DNA from 3 places in the Glaciimonas sp. GG7 genome. Region 3 is predicted to be linked to each of the others. Evidence: predicted binding sites of a transcription regulator. Region 3 holds the regulator's gene; each other region holds the start of a gene.
The links. The regulator LexA, encoded in region 3, represses DNA repair genes until DNA is damaged. The targets are predictions, from matches to a motif close to ACTGTATNNNNATACAGT.
Positions count from the first base shown of each region.

Region 1: the regulator LexA is predicted to act here: its motif matches at 1,433-1,450, upstream of recA (recombinase RecA).
Region 2: the regulator LexA is predicted to act here: its motif matches at 1,489-1,506, upstream of ACVBEF_RS12805 (DNA topoisomerase IV subunit B).

Region 1 covers NZ_JBRIIQ010000011.1:12,064-15,348, reverse strand. The annotation lists gene kbl (glycine C-acetyltransferase) at 1-587, opposite strand, end outside; gene ACVBEF_RS04775 (helix-turn-helix domain-containing protein) at 757-1,332, shown strand; gene recA (recombinase RecA) at 1,499-2,620, shown strand; gene recX (recombination regulator RecX) at 2,844-3,285, shown strand, end outside.
Region 2 covers NZ_JBRIIQ010000050.1:12,723-16,007, forward strand. The annotation lists gene ACVBEF_RS12795 (AAA family ATPase) at 1-232, shown strand, start outside; gene ACVBEF_RS12800 (vWA domain-containing protein) at 245-1,414, shown strand; gene ACVBEF_RS12805 (DNA topoisomerase IV subunit B) at 1,643-3,285, shown strand, end outside.
Region 3 covers NZ_JBRIIQ010000006.1:19,512-22,796, reverse strand. The annotation lists gene rplI (50S ribosomal protein L9) at 1-228, opposite strand, end outside; gene rpsR (30S ribosomal protein S18) at 255-539, opposite strand; gene priB (primosomal replication protein N) at 561-875, opposite strand; gene rpsF (30S ribosomal protein S6) at 916-1,311, opposite strand; gene lexA (transcriptional repressor LexA) at 1,544-2,209, shown strand; gene prpF (2-methylaconitate cis-trans isomerase PrpF) at 2,218-3,285, opposite strand, start outside.

The sequences.
Region 1 (3,285 bases), on a different contig from region 3:
AGTTGCGCTATCGTGCCATCCATCGAAAAGACGCCGTCGGTGACGATGACTTTGTGGCGCTTGTCGGCAGCGGCCTGCAACTGGATTTCCAGATCATCCATGTCGTTGTGGGTATAGCGGAAGCGGGCGGCTTTGCACAGGCGAATGCCGTCGATGATGGAGGCGTGATTGAGTGTGTCGGAGATGATCGCGTCTTGCTCATCGAAGAGAGGCTCGAACAAGCCGCCGTTGGCATCGAATGCGGCGGCGTACAGAATCGTATCTTCCATTCCCAGAAAGGCTGACAAGGCCTGTTCCAGTTCTTTATGAACGGTTTGGGTGCCGCAAATAAAGCGTACGGAAGACAGCCCATAGCCGTATTGCTCGGTAGCATCGATTGCCGCCTGCACCAGTTTTTCGTCGCCGGACAAGCCTAAATAATTGTTTGCACAAAGATTAATGAGCGTTCTGCCATCGTCGCAAATAACTTCGGCTCCCTGTCGTGAACTAAGGACCCGTTCTGGTTTATAGAGACCTTGCTCGCGTAAGGCATTCAGATTGTTGTCGAGGCCAGTGTAGAAGCTGGCTTTCGCATTGGTCGGGGTCATTTCAGGTCCTTGTCGTGAGCGTGCACGTACTAAAATTTTACTGCCGGAACGGGTTTTGGTGGGGTCTGGTACGATGCTGTTCAATATGAATATGTAAATCCACTATATCGAACAAATATTCGATATAGTGGATATTACCGACCGCCATTAAACATAGCAAGCGACTTTTATGAATGCACCGATACCTCACAACACGCCACCCGAAGTAGGCGCGACGCTACAAAGACTGCGTCTGAAGCGCGGGCTGACGCTGGACGATTTATCCCGGGCGGCTGGCGTGTCGAAATCCATGCTCTCGCAAATTGAGCGCGAAAAAGCGAATCCAACCATCGCCGTGACCTGGCGACTGGCGAATGCTTTGGGCATCGGGATTGAAGAATTACTGGCGACGGAAACCTCTGACAAAGAGGTCATTCATGTCATGGACCCGCACGAAACCCCGACGTTGCCCGGCATTCACGCCGGTTATGTGCTGCGGATCTTGGGGCCGATGGAATTGGCCGGAAAATATGAATGGTATGAATTGACGTTAGCGGCGGAGGGGGCGTTGGTGTCCACGCCGCATGATCCGGGGACGATGGAACATTTGACCGTGCTGCATGGCAGTGTCGAAGTTGTTGTCGATGACGTTAAGAAAAAGTTGAAAATTGGCGGCACGGCGCGCTACGCTGCAGACAAGCATCACGCCATCCGCAATATCGGCAAAGCCGAGGCACGGGCGCTATTGGTGGTGATACACCGATAATGCTACGCCCGAGTTCGCCTTCAAACAGGTTTACAATGCGTGCTTGCCAAACCGAATTAGCAACACTCTGAACTTAATTCCGGTAACGCTTGCAAATAACACTGTTTTTTTATACAGTACCGTCTATTCATTTAGTCCCCCACCTCCTTTTGCCGAAAGAACATCCATGGACGATAAGAAATCCGCCCCGAATCCCGATAAAAGCAAGGCACTTGCTGCGGCGTTGGCACAAATCGAAAAGCAATTCGGCAAAGGTTCCATCATGCGTATGGACGATGGCGCGGTGATTGAAGAGGTGCAGGTCGTCTCTACCGGGTCATTAGGTCTGGACATCGCACTGGGTGTGGGTGGCTTGCCACGTGGTCGCGTGGTCGAAATCTACGGTCCTGAGTCATCAGGAAAAACCACATTGACGCTGCAAACCATTGCTGAAATGCAAAAGCTGGGCGGTACTTGTGCGTTCATCGATGCTGAGCACGCGCTTGACGTTGGCTATGCGCAAAAACTTGGTATTAATCTGGCCGATCTGCTGATTTCACAACCCGATACCGGTGAGCAGGCGCTTGAGATTACCGATGCGTTGGTACGCTCCGGCGGTGTTGACCTGATTGTGATTGACTCCGTTGCAGCGCTGACGCCACGTGCTGAAATTGAAGGCGACATGGGCGATTCCTTACCGGGTCTGCAAGCGCGTCTGATGTCGCAAGCGCTGCGTAAACTCACTGGCAGCATCAACCGTACCAATACGCTGGTGATTTTTATTAACCAGATTCGTATGAAAATCGGTGTCATGTTCGGCAATCCTGAGACCACGACCGGCGGTAATGCACTGAAATTTTACGCTTCGGTTCGTTTGGATATCCGTCGTACCGGTTCCATCAAATCCGGCGATGAAGTCATTGGCAATGAAACACGTGTCAAGGTTGTCAAGAATAAAATCGCGCCGCCGTTTAAGGAAGCGCATTTCGATATTCTGTACGGCTCGGGCACTTCACGTGAAGGCGAAATTCTGGACCTTGGTTCAGACGCAAAAATCGTCGAAAAATCGGGTGCGTGGTATAGCTACAACGGCGAGCGTATTGGTCAAGGTAAAGACAACGCCCGTAACTATCTGAAAGAGCGTCCGGAACTGGCGCGTGAAATCGAAAACAAAGTGCGTGCCTCATTAGGTGTGCCGTTGCTGGAAGGCGCAGCTCCTGCAGAAACTGATAAAGCAGCAGAGAAGGCTGTCAAGGCTGCTGAAAAAGCAGCTGCCAAGGAAGCTGCCGCGGCAGCAAAAGTAGAGTAGAACAGATCCTAATATAGGGACTTACGCAAAATGGTCCCAGCAAGGCAGACTGACGAAGATATTACGAAAGTAATGCCAGGAAAGATAACGCCGCTGGGGCAATTTGCGTAAGTCCTGATAGGGACTAAATCGGACGGTAAGGGATCAAACCCACCGTCCGATTTCTTATTTTCGGGTGAAAATAAGATCAGTATTATCTTTACCATGATCCTGGATAGCTGCAATGGCAAAACCAACAATCAGTCTTAAAGGGCGAGCCCTCCGCTACTTATCGATGCGGGAGCATAGCCGGATCGAATTAAGACGCAAGTTGTCCCGATATGCGCAAGAGGGGGACGATATTGAGACGGTGCTCGATTGGCTGGAAGCATCAACATTTTTATCCCAAGAGCGGTTTTCGGAGTCTCTCATTCATCGCCGCGCCAGTCGCTTCGGCAATAGTCGCATCTTGATGGAATTAAAAAGTCACGGTATCGATCCCGATGCCATCAGCACGATTAAGACCCAGCTTGCCGATGGCGAAGTAGCCCGTGCCCGTGAAGTCTGGCATAAAAAATTCGATCATCAGCCAGCCGACGCGAGCGAACGTGTCAAGCAAATGCGATTTTTGCTACAGAGGGGATTTTCTCATCGTGCAGTGCAGGCCGTCATTAACGGTGCCCGCG
Region 2 (3,285 bases), on a different contig from region 3:
GCTGGAGACGTTCTATCAGGTCCGCGATGTCGCCGGTCTGAAGAAAAAACCATCCACCTCGGAGTTACTCGACTGGCTCAAATTGCTGCTGGCAGAGGATATTCCGGCGGCGGCTTTGCAGAGCAGCGATATGAAAACCATCGTCCCGCCTTTGCACGGCGCACTACTCAAAAACGAGCAGGATGTACATTTATTCGAGCGCCTCGTTTTCATGGCCCGTAAAAATCGCTAGGCGGAACCAGTAATGCTGATCGATTTTTTCTACACCCTGAAAGACGCCAAAATCCCCGTCTCGATCAAGGAATTCCTGATCTTGCTGGAAGCCTTGCAAAAACAGGTGATTGCGCCGTCTTTGGATAATTTCTATTACCTGGCCCGCATCACGCTGGTCAAAGACGAAGCCCACTTTGACAAGTTCGACCAGGCCTTCGGCCGCTACTTCAAAGGCATCCAGACCATTTTTGAGAAGAACCCCGACATCCCGCCCGACTGGCTGCTGCAACGCATGAAGCGCGATCTGACCCCGGAGCAACTGGCTCAGCTCGAAAAGTTTGGCTACGACAAACTGATGGACCGGATCAAAGAATTACTCGAAGAGCAAAAAGGCCGTCATGAAGGCGGCAATAAATGGATAGGCACCGGCGGCACCTCGCCCTTTGGGCACGGGGGAACCAACCCGGAAGGCATCCGCATGGGCGGCAGCGGCGGCAATCGTAGCGCCGTAAAAGTATGGGAAGCACGCGCCTATAAAGACTACGACGATGACCGCGAACTCAACACCCGCAACATCAAAGTCGCGCTACGACGGCTGCGCAAATTTGCACGCGAAGGCGTCGCCGAAGAATTGGCGCTAGCCGACACCATCCGCGCCACCGCCAACAATGCCGGTTATCTGGATATCAAGATGCAGGCCGAGCGTAAAAACAACATCAAAGTATTGATGCTGCTCGACGTCGGCGGCAGCATGGACGACCACATCGCCCGCACTGAAGAGTTATTTTCGGCCGCCAAAGCGGAATTCAAAAACATGGATTTCTTTTATTTCCATAATTGCGTCTACGACTATGTCTGGAAAAACAACCACCGGCGCCATGCAGAGCGCTTTTCAACCTGGGACATCCTGCGTAAATATAAGCCCGACACCAAGCTGATTTTTGTCGGCGACGCAACCATGAGTCCCTATGAAATTCTGCAACCGGGCGGCTCTATGGAGTACAGCAATGACGAAGCTGGGGCTGATTGGTTGCAGCGGTTCACCCATGCTTTTCCAAAATATATCTGGCTCAACCCTGAACCGGAGCCGCTTTGGCAATATCGTCAATCGGTAGACATCATTCGGCAACTGATGCATCAGCGCATGTTTGGGTTGACCATCGATGGGCTGGAACGCGGGATGCGGTTGCTGAGTAAATAATCCTGGAAACAAGTGATGCCGCAAATAAAAGTCTGCATGTCAGGCTTTTATTTTTCCATTTCGCACTTAAAACAACTGTTTTTATAAACAGGTACACCCTCCCCTGTAGTTCTGTCGATTTTTTCATTAGAATGCGCAACAGGCAGATATTTACGTCAATATCGCTATTGACGACGCACAGTTAATAATTAAAAGACAACAACCAACATCGTAACCAACTTACATTGCATGGCAACTAAAAAAACCCCGCTTCCCGACTACAGCGAATCATCCATTCGCGTCCTGAAAGGCTTAGAGCCTGTCAAGCAACGCCCCGGCATGTACACACGCACCGAAAATCCGTTGCATATCATCCAGGAAGTGATCGATAACGCCTCCGACGAGGCGCTTGGCGGTTATTGCAAAAATATTCTGGTCACGCTTAATGTCGACGGCAGCGTCAGTGTCGAAGACGATGGACGCGGCATTCCCGTCGGTCTGCACCCGGAAGAAAAAGTCCCCACGGTTGAAATCGTCTTCACGCGCTTGCATGCGGGCGGAAAATTCGACAAAGGCAGCGGCGGCGCGTATGCATTTTCTGGCGGCCTGCATGGGGTTGGCGTCTCAGTCACCAATGCACTATCGACCCGGCTGGAAATCACGGTCTGGCGCGAAGGCGGCGTGCACCAACTGGCGTTTTCCGGCGGCGACGTGATCGAGCCACTGAAAACCCGGCCACAAGCGCGCGACGATAAAAAATCCGGCACCCGCGTCACCGCGTGGCCGGACCCGAAATATTTCGACTCCCCTGCCATTTCGCAACCCGAACTGCAGCGTCTGCTGCGCTCCAAGGCGGTCTTGCTACCGGGCGTCAAAGTCACGCTGCTCAACGCTAAAACCAACGATAGCCAGACCTGGCAATACGATCAGGGCCTGCGCGGTTATTTGATGGAGGCGATGGCGCAATCGTCGAGCGCCGAACCATTAATCCCGTTGTTTGAAGGCGAGCAATACGCCACTGCCGAGACCGAAGGTTTTGCTGAAGGTGAAGGCGCGGCGTGGGTCGTGGCATGGGCCGAAGACGGCGGCATTGTGCGCGAGTCCTACGTCAATCTGATCCCGACTTCGGCTGGCGGCACGCATGAATCCGGCTTGCGCGAAGGTTTATTCGGCGCGGTCAAAAATTTCGTTGATATGCATTCCTTGCTGCCGAAAGGCGTCAAATTGCTGCCCGAGGATGTCTTCGCGCGCGTCTCGTTTGTGTTGTCAGCGAAAGTACTCGATCCGCAATTTCAGGGCCAGATCAAAGAGCGACTGAACTCGCGGGATGCGGTGCGGCTGATCTCCACCTACATCAAACCGGCGCTGGAGTTATGGCTCAACCATCACGTTGAATACGGCAAAAAGCTGGCCGAGCTGGTCATCAAGCAAGCCCAGAATCGTCTGCGCTCAACCCAAAAAGTTGAAAAGAAAAAAACCTCCGGCATCGCCGTTTTGCCCGGCAAACTGACCGATTGCGAATCCAGCGATATCAGCCGCAACGAACTGTTTCTGGTCGAGGGCGACTCTGCTGGCGGCTCTGCCAAAATGGGCCGCGACAAAGAGTTTCAGGCGATCCTGCCGTTACGCGGCAAGGTACTCAATTCATGGGAAACCGAACGCGACCGTCTGTTTGCCAACAATGAAATCCACGACATGGCGGTGGCCATCGGGATTGATCCGCACAGCAAAAACGACACGGTCGATTTCAGCACCCTGCGTTACGGCAAAATCTGCATCTTGTCGGATGCGGATGTCGATGGTTCACATATCCAGGTATTGTTGCTGACGCTGTTTTTCCGTCATTTCCCGCAATTAATCGATCGCGGTCATATCTGCGTTGCCAGACCGCC
Region 3 (3,285 bases):
GGTCAAACCGTTCAGTTTTTCGCCTTGGATTTGAGCAGTAGCCAATTTTGCAGCTGCAATGTTTTCAAGTTCAGCACGCTTGACTTCAAACTCAGCAAGAGCTGAGGTTGTAGCGCGGCGAGCCAGACGTTGCGGGATCAGAAAGTTACGTGCGAAACCGTCTTTTACTTTAACGACGTCACCCAGATTGCCGACATTAACGACTTTTTCTAACAAAATAATTTGCATATTTTTCTCCTAATTCAAGTCGTCAATTAAACGTTGTGCAGATCGGTGTACGGCAACAACGCAAGGAAACGTGCGCGTTTGATCGCGGTGTCTACCTGACGTTGATAAATTGCCTTAGTACCTGTCAGGCGTGCTGGCATGATTTTGCCATTTTCCTGAACGAAATCTTTCAACGTATCGACGTCTTTGTAATCAACGCTGGCAACGTGAGCTGCTGTGAAACGGCAAAACTTTTTCCGTTTGAACAGCGGGTTTTGTTGTTGACGCTTATTTTTTAATTTACTTTTATCGAACTTTTTACCGAATGCCATTTGAGGCTCCTGTATAAATAATTAGGCTGCAGTTTCAGCTGCAGCAAATTCAGTGATGTGAAATACCAGACTTCGGCCATTACGGCTCTTGCGTGCCAAAAATCCTTCAAACCAGTACAAACCACCCAACATTGTCTGATTGAACCTTCCCGAAATCTCACCAATGGCGAGCGCGGCAATTTCGAATTCAACCTGACGTTGTATCCCTGCTTCATTTGGCGACGAGCGATTGAGCAATATTGCTGAAACGATCGGGATACCAGCCGGCGTATAACGCAATACTTCGCGTTCTGCGATTTCGGCGATCAAATGAAACACGTTGTTAGATTGGTTCACTCCGGTTTATGTGGAAATGTGAATGCAAGTTAATCGAAAATCAGGCAGCTGCTGCTGGTGCCGAAGGTGCGGCGGCTGGTGCTTCAGTACGATGGCTTTTAGCAGCATCTTCCTTTTGCACAGCCTTCATCATTGGCGATGGACCAGTTTCAGCTTTTTTCAGCTTGACAGTCAGGTGACGCAAAACGGCATCATTGAATTTGAAGCCAGTTTCGATTTCGGCCAGTGTTTCGCTATCGCACTCAATGTTTAAACAAACATAGTGTGCTTTTGCCAATTTCTGGATCAGATATGCCAACTGACGACGGCCCCAATCTTCAACGCGATGAACGATACCACCACGTGTTGTGACGATACCCTTGTAGCGTTCGATCATTGCAGGCACTTGCTCGCTTTGATCCGGGTGGACGATAAATACGATTTCATAATGACGCATGTAAGCTCCTTTTTGGACTGTTGAAATAGCCCACCTCGGCGTCAAGACGAGTGTGGGAAGAGGAAAACCAAGCACTATACAGTGTAATGGTTAAAAATTCAATGTCGTCACACGTTTATTCATATGATGCATATAACTTTCTAAATTGCTTGCATTCCCATAATTACTGTACAAAAATACAGGTTAATTGCATATACTTGTACCACCCCATCATTTATCGATAGCCACCAATATGATCAAATTAACCACCCGCCAGCAAGAAGTTCTTGATCTGATAAGAGACGCTATTGAAAACACCGGCTTTCCGCCGACCCGGGCAGAAATCGCGACGGTATTCGGATTTCGCTCTCCCAATGCAGCTGAGGAGCATTTACAAGCACTAGCACGTAAGGGGGCAATCGAAATTTCTCCTGGCACATCCCGCGGCATTCGCATACTGGCTAAGGCCCCGAGCTCGTCGCGTGGTCTGTCCAGAGATGGCATGGGAACATTGCCCCATCCAGCCTTGCTGCAGATTAATTTACCATTGGTTGGACGGGTTGCCGCTGGCTCCCCTATTCTTGCGCAAGAGCATATTGAAGCCAGCTATAACGTTGATCCGGCTTTATTTAGCGCCAAGCCAGACTACCTGCTCAAAGTACGTGGCCTGTCCATGCGCGATGTAGGGATTCTGGATGGAGATTTGCTGGCAATTAAGAAAACGCAAAATGTCAAAAACGGACAAATTGTAGTCGCCCGGATAGGCGATGACGTCACCGTCAAGACGTATAAAAAGACCGACTCAGTGATTCAACTTTTACCCGAAAACCCTGATTTCGAACCCATCATTATCGACGAAGATAAGGATGACTTTGCGCTAGAGGGCTTAGTCGTCGGGTTATTACGCAACTGGATGTAAACAGTCGATCACGGAAGATGTACCTGGCCCGACATAATCAACCGGGCGCTACGCGACAAAATGGCTTTTTCCATTTGCCACTTGCGCCCTTCCTGTCTCACGGTAGCACCCAGCATAAGCCTGCCAGAAACATGCCCGATCCGAATCAGGGCCTGTTTCTCATCTTCGTTTCCCGTACCTAAATTGCGCGCAACCACTGAATCTGGCAGCGCCGCCGCAACGGCCAGGGCAATTGCCCCGGTACCAGTAAATGCGTGATGCAGTTTCCCCATCGACAAAATGCGCCCCACTACATCAATCTGATCGTCATGAATCGTCACACCCGCACTGCTGACATACGATGCTGGCGGCGACACCCACGCCAATTTTGGCGTAGCCGGTCGATTCCGCGTTGCACTTTCGGCACACTCTGCCACCCCCATCACTACCGCAGCATGCGCCCGGATAGCCTCGCAACGCATTAGCAGGGCTGTGTTTGCATTGATTTCGTCCGGCAACTCCCGTCCAGTCAAACCAAGTGCGCAGGCATCAACAAACACCGTCGGATTGCCTGCCGTCAACAGTGTGGCTTCGATACAGCCAAATTCAGGAACATTGAGAACGTCAACAATATTAGTCGTCGGTAATAAAGAAATGACTGGCTCGTCACTCTCAATGAATTCAAGCGAGATTTCAGCGCCGCCAAACGCCACTCCGTCCTCTTGAAAGTTGCCACCCTCATCTGGCAGTCCGCTGAGAATCGGCATCCGGGCCACGATTAACTGCCCTATATTTTGCTGCCAGATACGTATCGTGGCGAAGTTTTGATCAGAATGACCATTCTGTGGCACCAAGCCCATGTACAACGCTGCGGGCCCCACCGCAGCAGATAAATTGCCGCAGTTACCTGACCAATCAATTAACGGCGCATCAATCGCCACCGCGCCAAACAAATACTCAACGTCAATACCCGTCCGTTGCGAGCGTGACAGCACAACGACTTTACTCGTGCTAGAGGTCGCTCCGCCCATGCCATCCGAATGCTTGCCATACGGATCGGGGCTTCCGATGACGCGCAATAACAACGCATCGCGCTG